DNA from 3 places in the Peribacillus muralis genome. Region 2 is predicted to be linked to each of the others. Evidence: riboswitches for the same ligand, from Rfam matches in the RefSeq annotation. Region 2 holds a riboswitch; each other region holds the start of a gene.
What was found. Region 2 has a riboswitch for S-adenosylmethionine ahead of ABE28_RS19170 (methionine ABC transporter ATP-binding protein). Riboswitches for the same ligand answer to the same signal wherever they lie in the genome.

Region 1: another riboswitch for S-adenosylmethionine. It lies ahead of ABE28_RS02280 (sugar ABC transporter substrate-binding protein); the one in region 2 lies ahead of ABE28_RS19170 (methionine ABC transporter ATP-binding protein).
Region 3: another riboswitch for S-adenosylmethionine. It lies ahead of ABE28_RS05515 (methionine biosynthesis PLP-dependent protein); the one in region 2 lies ahead of ABE28_RS19170 (methionine ABC transporter ATP-binding protein).

What each region holds. Positions count from the first base shown of each region.
Region 1 is NZ_CP017080.1:473,619-476,899, reverse strand. Features, by position in the region: gene ABE28_RS02285 (sugar ABC transporter ATP-binding protein) at 1-164, opposite strand, end outside; gene ABE28_RS02280 (sugar ABC transporter substrate-binding protein) at 222-1,334, opposite strand; SAM riboswitch class I at 1,449-1,554, opposite strand; gene ABE28_RS02275 (GTPase domain-containing protein) at 1,652-3,281, opposite strand, start outside.
Region 2 is NZ_CP017080.1:3,942,262-3,945,542, reverse strand. Features, by position in the region: gene ABE28_RS25855 (hypothetical protein) at 31-186, shown strand; gene ABE28_RS19175 (GNAT family N-acetyltransferase) at 213-923, shown strand; SAM riboswitch class I at 1,051-1,162, shown strand; gene ABE28_RS19170 (methionine ABC transporter ATP-binding protein) at 1,321-2,343, shown strand; gene ABE28_RS19165 (methionine ABC transporter permease) at 2,357-3,007, shown strand; gene ABE28_RS19160 (MetQ/NlpA family ABC transporter substrate-binding protein) at 3,029-3,281, shown strand, end outside.
Region 3 is NZ_CP017080.1:1,156,711-1,159,991, forward strand. Features, by position in the region: gene metC (cystathionine beta-lyase) at 1-462, opposite strand, end outside; gene ABE28_RS05515 (methionine biosynthesis PLP-dependent protein) at 459-1,571, opposite strand; SAM riboswitch class I at 1,658-1,771, opposite strand; gene fumC (class II fumarate hydratase) at 2,097-3,281, shown strand, end outside.

The DNA of each region.
Region 1 (3,281 bases), 1.5 Mb from region 2:
ACATGTGCCCCAGATAAAACTTTCATTAACGTGGATTTTCCTGCCCCGTTTGCGCCGACCAATGCATGAGCCGTCCCTGTCCGTACTGAAAAATCAACATCACTAAGAGCCTTCACTCCGGGAAATTCAATCGAAATGCCCTTCATATCCACTCGTGTGCCCATGTTCATACCCCCTACCTGAACAGACACCCCCCTTCCTAGGAAAGAGAGTGCCTCTTTTTATTTTTTATAGTGAGCTTTCAAGACTTTCATCCAATCTTCTTCAAATTCGCTTGATTCGCCCCAGCCATTAACAATCCCAGATAGGTTTGTCATGTTTACCGCTTCTTTTGAAGCCTGGATTTGCTTTTGTGAAATAAGTGAAGCCTTTAAATCATATGTTTGCGGCGTATCCTCTCCAGCTAATTTTTTTGCCAATATCCTCATATTCACTGCACCGATCAACTTCGGATCGACTGCTGCCGTGTAAGCCCACGAGCTATCAGCAGAGTGGATTTCCTGAAGATCTGCGTTCGATACGTCAATTCCGTATATCTTCACCTCTTCACGGCCAGCTTCTTTTATCGCCCGTGCCGCTCCGATAGCAAAAGCATCCCACGTTGCAAAAATGGCATCCAATTCACCTTTAGGATATTTGTTCAGCATTGCGGCGACTGCATTCTGTGTCTGAACAGATGTATCAGCAGATGCCACCCCGAACCTTTCGACTTCTTTTATACCAGGATTCTCTTTCAATTTTTTCTGATAGACGGCATTTCTTCTTACCATCGGGGGAAAACCATCCACCCACAGATAAGCGATTGCCGCTTTACCCTTCTGCTCTTCTATCAATTTATCCAAAGCAAGTGCTGCCAACGCTTCATCGTCCTGTGAAGTTAATGTCACACCTTCTATCTTGGACAGGTCGTTTATCGAATCGAAGGTGACCACGCTTTTTCCTGCATCCACCAGCTTTTGAACGTCATTGACTGTTGCTGCATCATCACCATGGGAGATGATATAGCCGTCATAATCTTGTTGCATAGCCTGGGCTATGGCATCATGGAATTTAGCCGTATCACCATTTGCTGTATATGTATCCACTTGAAACCCCAGGGATTCTCCTTCTTCCTTCGCTCCGGCCAGATACTGGGCCGTATGATCATCCCCGCCAATTTTACGGATTACTTTGATCTTCGCTCCCTGCCCATCGGCAAATCTTTCCGGAACATTTTCAAACGATACCTTTTCTTCTTTCTTCGTCTCTGTTGAACTCTGTCCTGAAGAGCAACCTGTTAAAAGCAAAGCAGAAGCGATAGCTGTAATGAATGTAGCTTTAATGGTCTTTCTCATCCTGTTTCCTCCATGTCATTTTATTATTCTTATCCGTTAAGTTGGTGTAAATCCTAAAATAAAAACCTCTCTAGTAATAGAGAGGTTTAATCAGCTGTTTGCGGACTTGTCCCTCTCTTATCTGTCAAAACATTTCTGTTTTGCAGGATTTAGCACCAATTCCTAATGGAACGGTTGCTGGGCATCTTAGGGCCAGTCCCTCCGCCACTCTTGATAAGAGAATATAATGTGTTACGTTTTTCGTAATTACCACTTTATAGGGATATAGTCGTAAAGTCAATAGATTTTTGAATATTTAAAATGTTCGTCGTGACTATTTATTTTCTTTGCAGTTGAGCTAGACGCTTTTTCTCGATTTTTTCAAGCTTCTCCAGCTGGCGCAATTTCACTTCGAACAGCGTGATAGGGTCACGGTACACTTCCGGATTTTCCTTCATATGCTCCAATGCTGCCTGGTAGTCTTTAATTTCAGTCTGCGTTTGCTCTATCGTTTTTTGCAGTAAGGCAAATGAACTGCGATAGAAAAGTGAGATGTCCCGATCCAAGGATTTTTCAAACAGGCCGAATTGGGTCAGGAAGCGTTCCGTGATCATCTCCGCTACATCCTGATAATCTTCGCCTTCCAAGTATTTCTTATAACGGTTGTACATATTGGCTTTATTTTGCGGAATCGCCCCAAATAGTTTTCCTGCGCCTTTAAGCAGCAGCTGCGATGGTGTCCTGCGCAATAAAATATTGACGTTTTCAATGCGGATGCTGCTAGTCATCCGATCCGCATCACGGCGCCAGTCATCCAGTACCCTGAAGTCCCCGGCAAGCATGATCCGTTCTTCTTTGTACAATTCATTGAACCCCGAACTCATCTCATCCATAAACTGTTGGCTTTGTGTGAATTCCATTTGGGAACTGGCAATCCAATCTTGCAGCGAACGGTAATATTGAGGCATGATTTTATCAGATATGAGGGCTTGGATCCGATCATTCATTTCCTGATTTAACTCAATATGAACCTGACTGAAATCACTGCTTTCCGTTAACGATTTGGAACAGTCCCTCAGTAATTCGGGAATTTTAGAAGAAAGCTGATTTTTCACTTCATCCTTGAGCAAACGGTATGCCCTGATGATATTTTCACTTTTTTCTTTTTCCAAATCTCCCAGCTGGTTGACGGCACCATTAAGCTTGACCTCCATCTGTTCATTCCAAGATATGGAATGCTCGCATTTCCGCTCGTTGGCCGCTCGTTTTTCTAACAGGTAAGATAATGTTTTGCGAATGAAGGCAAGAATTTTTTCAGATCTTCTCTCCATCCAATTACCATCATGGTAATTCGTTTGAAGGAATGCTGAAAGGTCCTTCAACTGCTGCTTGCTATCATATAGCTTGGAGAAAGCAAATACTTTCGCATGCGGGAAATATGCATTCACCTTATCCCACGTTTCGTCTTCCATCCGCACTGCCACTTGATCGCTGTAGATCGTATCCATCTTATTCAATAAGAAATGGATCGGCAGCTTTGGAGCCAGTTTTTGAATCTCCAATAACAGATCCCGCTCACTGCCTGTGAAAGGGGCACGGGCATCAAGGACGAACAATAGGCCATCACTGCCATGCAAGTAGCCCTGGAAATCCGATTCCACGCTTTTTTCCCCATTGAATCCTGGTGTATCCAAGAGGCGCAAGCGATTATTCTTCAGATAATCACTAATAAGAGTAACATCGACAATCGTCCCGCGCTGACGGCGAGTTTCATCCAAATCCGTTAGTTCCAAAACAGCCTTGCGCTCCGTGTCGGTGATTTCGAGGATTTCCAAATCATCCCCGTCTTTAACACTGACCAAGGAAGAATGATCTTCGGCGGCTATACTTTCGCCGACAATGGACTGGATGAAGGATGTCTTGCCATTGCCTGCACTCCCCACAAGCAGGAGATTGAAGTTGCCGGTA
Region 2 (3,281 bases):
CCTCGTACGCGTTCAGGTGGAAAAGGTGAGATGAAGGAAGTGAATAACGAAGCTTTCTCTTTAAAAGAACATTTGCAGCAGTTGGAGGAGAGTTTAGTAACGTCCGAGATTCGTAAATCAGTGGAAGCACTTGCACGGATATTGAAGGGTGGCTTCTTTAAGTTCGGCAGTTCAGGCCGGATATAGTCAAAAAGCGATTGTATGGGGTCAGAATGATCTTAAGCGATTTTGACATGCATCCCTTATCCGAAGATACCGTGTTAACGAAGTTTCTGAATTTTGATGAAGTGATGGCCGAGCATACGATAAGAAGTTCAATCTGGCAATATCGTAATGGCAGCTGGCAAATGTTTTTTCATCAAGGGACGAAAACGAATTGCCCTCTTATTAACAGCAAAGTGTGCATGAACGTATCAAGAAATTATCCCAACAAAACGAAAGAGGGAGATGGAATGATCTTTCGAACCATTAATATCGACAAAGATAAGGAAACAATCGTTGCATTCCGGAAGGATTCGTATGTGGTAAGCTTTGGGTCGGAAGAAGGTTTTGGCGATGAAGAGGCCTATCTGCAGCGAATGCGGGAGAGGGTGTGCCAGTTTCCGGATGGGCAGGTGATCATCGAACGGGATCGGAAGCCGATCGGACAGATGGAGCTTCAAATTCGCCAGTATGACGGGGCTGAGATCGGCTATGTGAATCTGTTTTATCTTATTCCGGAATACCGCGGTAAAGGGCTTGGCAAGGAGTTGGTCAGCTATGCAGAATTCTTTTTCAGGAAATTCGGGGTATCCGAATATCAGTTAAGGGTGTCTCCAGATAATCAGGATGCGCTTCGTTTATATTCGAAGTCAGGAATGGTGAAGCTACGGGAGGAAAACGAAAGGTATCCTGTATGGAGAATGAGTAAATTCTTGCTATAAGTATTTTGATATAGTAAATAAACGATAAATTAACTATCCTATTAAAATATTTCGAATGTTGGAAATGGTGGTTGACTTCTACGAAATTTGAGTTTATAGTGAAGGACATAATTAAATATTACGTTATTTCTTATCAAGAGATGTGGAGGGACTTGGCCCTATGATACCTCGGCAGCGGGTTTTTACTTTTGTAAAAATACTGTGCTAATTCCAACGGACGAAAGTTTGAAAGATAAGAAGGAGCTTTTCTTAGATAATTAAATTAAGAGTTTACTCTTTTTTATTTCTAAAAGAGGCCTCTTCTGTCTGATGACGGAGGAGGCCTCTTTTGTTTATTCATGGCAAAGCTCTTCTCTGATATGAAATCGAAAAAATGAACAACGTGGGAGGAGACAGGATGATAGAGTTTCAGCATGTTAAAAAAGTTTACGAAACAAAGAAGCAGACCGTCGAAGCATTGAAAGGAATTGATTTGACCGTTGAGAAGGGGGATATATTCGGTGTTGTCGGTTATAGCGGGGCTGGGAAAAGTACGTTGATCAGGTTGGTCAATTTGCTGGAACATCCTTCTGAAGGTAGGGTAATCGTCGGCGGGAAGGAGCTCACTTCATTGAACCCGAAGGAATTGCGGGCAGAAAAGAAGAAAATAGGGATGATCTTTCAGCATTTCAACTTACTAAACTCAAAGACCGTTTTTGATAACATTGCGATGCCGCTCGTTTTATCGGGCACGCCGAGTAGGGAAATCAAAGACAGGGTTGGCGAGCTGCTTGAGTTCGTCGGCTTATCCAGTAAGGCAAAGAGCTATCCGGAACAATTATCCGGCGGTCAAAAGCAGCGAATCGGGATTGCGCGGGCATTGGCCACCAACCCATCGATCCTTTTATGTGATGAAGCGACATCTGCGTTGGACCCGCAAACAACGAGTGCCGTTCTGCAGCTGTTGAAGAAAATCAATAAAGAATACGATATCACCATTTTGCTCATCACCCATGAGATGTCCGTGATCAGGGAAATTTGCAATAAGGTGGCGGTGATGGAGGGTGGATACGTCGTTGAACAAGGGTCAGTGTTCGAGGTTTTTGCCAAGCCCCAAACCGAAATCGCCAAAAACTTCGTGAGAACGGTGATCCATGATGAGATTCCGCAAAGTTTCCTAAAAAGGATAGGGACACACGTTCCGATTATTTGGAAAATTAATTTTATTGGGACTACTTCCGGTACCCCGCTGCTTTCGACGATCTCGAAGAAATATGATGTTCACTTAAGTGTATTATCTGCCAATATTTCCGAAATTCAAGAAACGCCGTTTGGGAATTTGATCATCGAAGTGACAGGTGACAAACAAGAGGTAGCCGAGGCGTATCAATATATTAAAGATGAGGGAATTCTCGTCCAGGAGGTGCAGGTAAATGGGTAATTCACTTTGGGGAATGGAAATAACGGCAGATCAGCTATCGACTGCTTTCGGCGACACTCTTTATATGGTAGCCCTCTCGTTGATTTTTTCCGGACTGATCGGACTTCCGCTGGGCGTCTTGCTCGTCATAACAAGGAAGGGTCACATCATGGATAATAAATGGATCTTCAATGTATTGAACCCAATCATAAATATTGTGCGTTCGGTTCCATTCATCATCTTGCTTGTTGCAATCATTCCGTTCACTAGATGGATCGTAGGCACGGGAATTGGTTCGAATGCGGCAATTGTTCCACTTGTTTTCTACGCCGCGCCTTATATTGCCCGGCTTGTGGAAAACTCCCTGTTGGAGGTGGATAAAGGAATCATCGAGGCAGCCCAGGCAATGGGGGCGACAACATGGCAGATCATTTATCGCTTTTTGATTCCTGAGGGACTCAGTTCGCTGATCCTTACATTTACAACAGCGACGATCGGGCTTGTTGGTGCCACGGCGATGGCAGGAGCGGTCGGTGCAGGCGGGGTCGGGGATCTAGCTTTGGCTTACGGTTATCAAAGATTCGATACGATGACGATGGTCGTCACGGTAGCAGTGCTCGTGATCATCGTTCAATTACTGCAATCCACCGGGAACTTCGTTTCCAGAAAAATCAGAAGAAGATAAACATATCAGGAGGTAGGAGACATGAAGAAAATTTTAGTAACGATCATCGTATTGACATTTGCACTTATCACGGCAGCATGCGGAAACGAGAAGGGGGCATCAGGCGGTTCAGATGATGTGAAAACAGTGAAAGTCGGTGTCAGCAGTGGGGATACGCGAACGTGGGAGTACATTGTCGAATTAGCCAAAAAGAAGAACCTTAACATCGAGCTGGTCACGTTTAATGATTATATTCAACCAAATCTTGCCTTGAGCGAGGGCGAAATCGATGCGA
Region 3 (3,281 bases), 2.1 Mb from region 2:
TTTCAATAATGGATTTGAAGGCGTTTCGATGTAAATGGCCCTCGTATTTGGCTGAACGGCTGCTTCGACGCTTTCGAGGTCCGTCATATCAACGAAGGTATGTTCAATTTTGAAACGGGTCAGTACGGTGGTGACCATCCTGAACGTTCCCCCGTACACATCTTCGGAAATGATGATATGGTCCCCGGCAGATAACAGCAGAAAAGCTGTTGAAATGGCGGCCATGCCTGATGAAAAGGCGAAGCCATGTGTGCCTTCTTCCAGTTCGGCAATGATTTCTTCCAATGCCTCGCGAGTGGGATTCCCGCTTCGGCTGTAATCATATTTGCCGAATTGATCGATATCGGATTGATGGAAAGTGGAGGCGTGCTGAATGGGAACGCTCACACCTCCAGTCGTTGCATCGAATTTATGTTGATTATGAAGCAATTTGGTTTCAAAGCTAAAATCATGATCCGTCATCGTAGGGCCTCCCTTTTTACCTGCGCGAAGGCTTGCTGCAAGTCGGAAATCAAATCTCCGCTGTCTTCGATGCCTACGGAAAAGCGGAGCAGGCGATTACAAACCCCGTTTGCCGTCCTGACTTCAAGAGGAATATCGGCATGTGTTTGTGTGGCGGGGTAAGTGATGAAGCTTTCAACACCGCCAAGGCTTTCTGCAAACGAAATGAGTGAGAGTGATTGTAGAAATGGGTTGACAGCGGACTCATCAATGATTCGGAATGAAATCATGCCTCCTCTTCCGGGATAAAATACGTCCGTAACACAATCATGCTCCGACAAGTATTCTACAAGTATCTTCGCATTCTTTTCATGGCGTTCCATCCGAAGTGCAAGAGTTTTCATTCCACGCATCAATAACCATGAATCAAAGGGACTCAAAACAGCTCCTGTTCCATTGTGATGGAAGGCGAGTGATTCACATAATTCTTCTCCGCTAGCAACGATCAGTCCGGCGAGTACATCATTATGGCCGCCGAGATACTTCGTAGCACTGTGAATCACGATATCGGCGCCAAGAAGGATGGGCTGTTGAATGAGAGGCGTGTAAAACGTATTATCGACGATCAGCAATATATTGAATCGTTTGGCAAGTGTTGCAATGGCGCCAATATCCGTTTGCTGCATAAGGGGGTTAGTGGGAGTTTCGATGAAGATGGCCTTCGTGTGAGGAGTGATGGCATTCTCGATATCCTCCAAGCAGCAAGTGTTTACATAGTCACACTTCAATCCCCATTTCTTAAAGCCTTGTTCAAGCAGGCGATATGTACCGCCATAAAGATCTTCGCTGACAATCCATGCATCTCCCGATTTAAAAAGCGCCAAAATTGTAGAAATGGCGGCCATTCCCGAGCTGCAGGCATATCCTTGATCCCCTTTTTCTAGATCGGCAATCGAACGTTCCAATAGTTGGCGTGTGGGATTACCTGTCCTTGTATAATCGAAACCAGTCGATTGGCCAATACCTTCGTGACGGAAGGCTGTCGAGAAGTAGACGGGAGGATTGACCGCTCCTGTCACCGTTTCACTGCGATTTCCCAATTGAGCAAGATATGTTTCAGTTTTGTACATAATTTTCACTGCTCCTTTTTTGTTATAAAAATAAAAAAAAGTCTTCTTTAAGAAGAAGACTTTGATTAAGTGAGGACGAGTCATTCTTCTTATCTTCCAAGTTTAAAAACTTGTGGAATTAGCACCTTTTCATTGGTTTGAAACAAATGAAGGTTGCTGAGGTGTCATCGGGCCGTTCCCTCTACCTCTCTCGATAAGAGTTTAGATTATTCAATTTCTTTTGAATTTACTATATATACAAAAAACTGTCAAGCGCAATTTGGCCGGGTATTGCTCGAATGGGCTTGGAGAAGCCAAGCGTACCAACAATTTACGCTGTAAAAAAATATCCAGTAATGCAGGAGTCCGTGAGCATCATGTGCATCATTTATGGACCCTTTAGAAAAATGAGCAGGCTTGACCGGTTTTTTTTGCTTTAAAATAATAAAGTTTGTACAATGGATGGAGAGAAAGAATATTACGACATTATTCATTTCTTATTACATAGGGTATTCGATGAATAGTGCAACCATAGGAGGAGAACACATGGAATACAGAATCGAACGAGATACGATGGGTGAAGTGAAGGTCCCTGCCGATAAATATTGGGGAGCACAGACGGAAAGAAGCCGGAACAATTTCAAAATCGGTAATGAAAGAATGCCGATTGAGTTGGTGCGTGCTTTTGCATACGTTAAGCAAGCTGCTGCAAAGGTGAACTATGATCTTGGTGATCTATCGGAAGTGAAAAAGAATGCCATCGTCAAGATATGCGGGGAAATCCTCGAAGGTACGCTCGATGAGCATTTCCCGCTTGTTGTCTGGCAAACGGGGAGCGGCACACAAAGTAATATGAACGTGAACGAAGTGGTCGCCAATAAAGGAAATGAATGGTTAAAGGAAATGGGGGAAGCGGAAGCCCTTCACCCGAATGATGACGTTAACAAAGCCCAAAGCTCCAATGATACATTCCCGACTGCCATGCATATTGCAGCCTTCATGGAAGTTGCTGAAAAGTTGGTTCCTGCCATCAAAGTGCTAAGAGATACATTCGATGCAAAAGAAAAGGAATTTTGGGATGTCGTGAAAATCGGCCGGACACATCTTCAAGATGCAACTCCGTTAACTTTAGGACAAGAAATATCCGGTTGGAAAGCGATGCTGGATAAAGACTTGGCGATGATCGAGGAAAGCAGCCAAAAATTATTGAATCTAGCTTTAGGCGGAACGGCTGTTGGAACCGGAATCAATACAAAAAAAGAATTCCCGGGACTTTCCGCAAAACAAATCGCAGCGGATACAGGACATCCTTTTGTCACATCGGATAATAAGTTTCATGCACTGACAAGCCATAATGAAATCGTATATGCCCATGGTGCATTAAAAGCATTGGCAGCGGACTTGATGAAAATAGCGAACGATGTCAGGTGGCTGGCAAGTGGCCCTAGAAGCGGAATCGGTGAAATTGCCATCCCGGAAAACGAGCCAGGCAGCTCCATCATGCCAGGCAAGGTCAATCCAACCCAAAGTGAAGCGCTTACCATGATTGCAACACAAATCGTCGGTAACGATGCTACGATTGGTTTTGCAGCCAGCCAAGGAAATTTCGAATTGAACGTATTCAAGCCAGTGATCATCTATAACTTCCTGCAAACGGTTAAATTATTGACGGACGGCATTCATTCCTTCAACGATAACTGTGCAGTCGGCATCACTGCCAATGAAGATAAG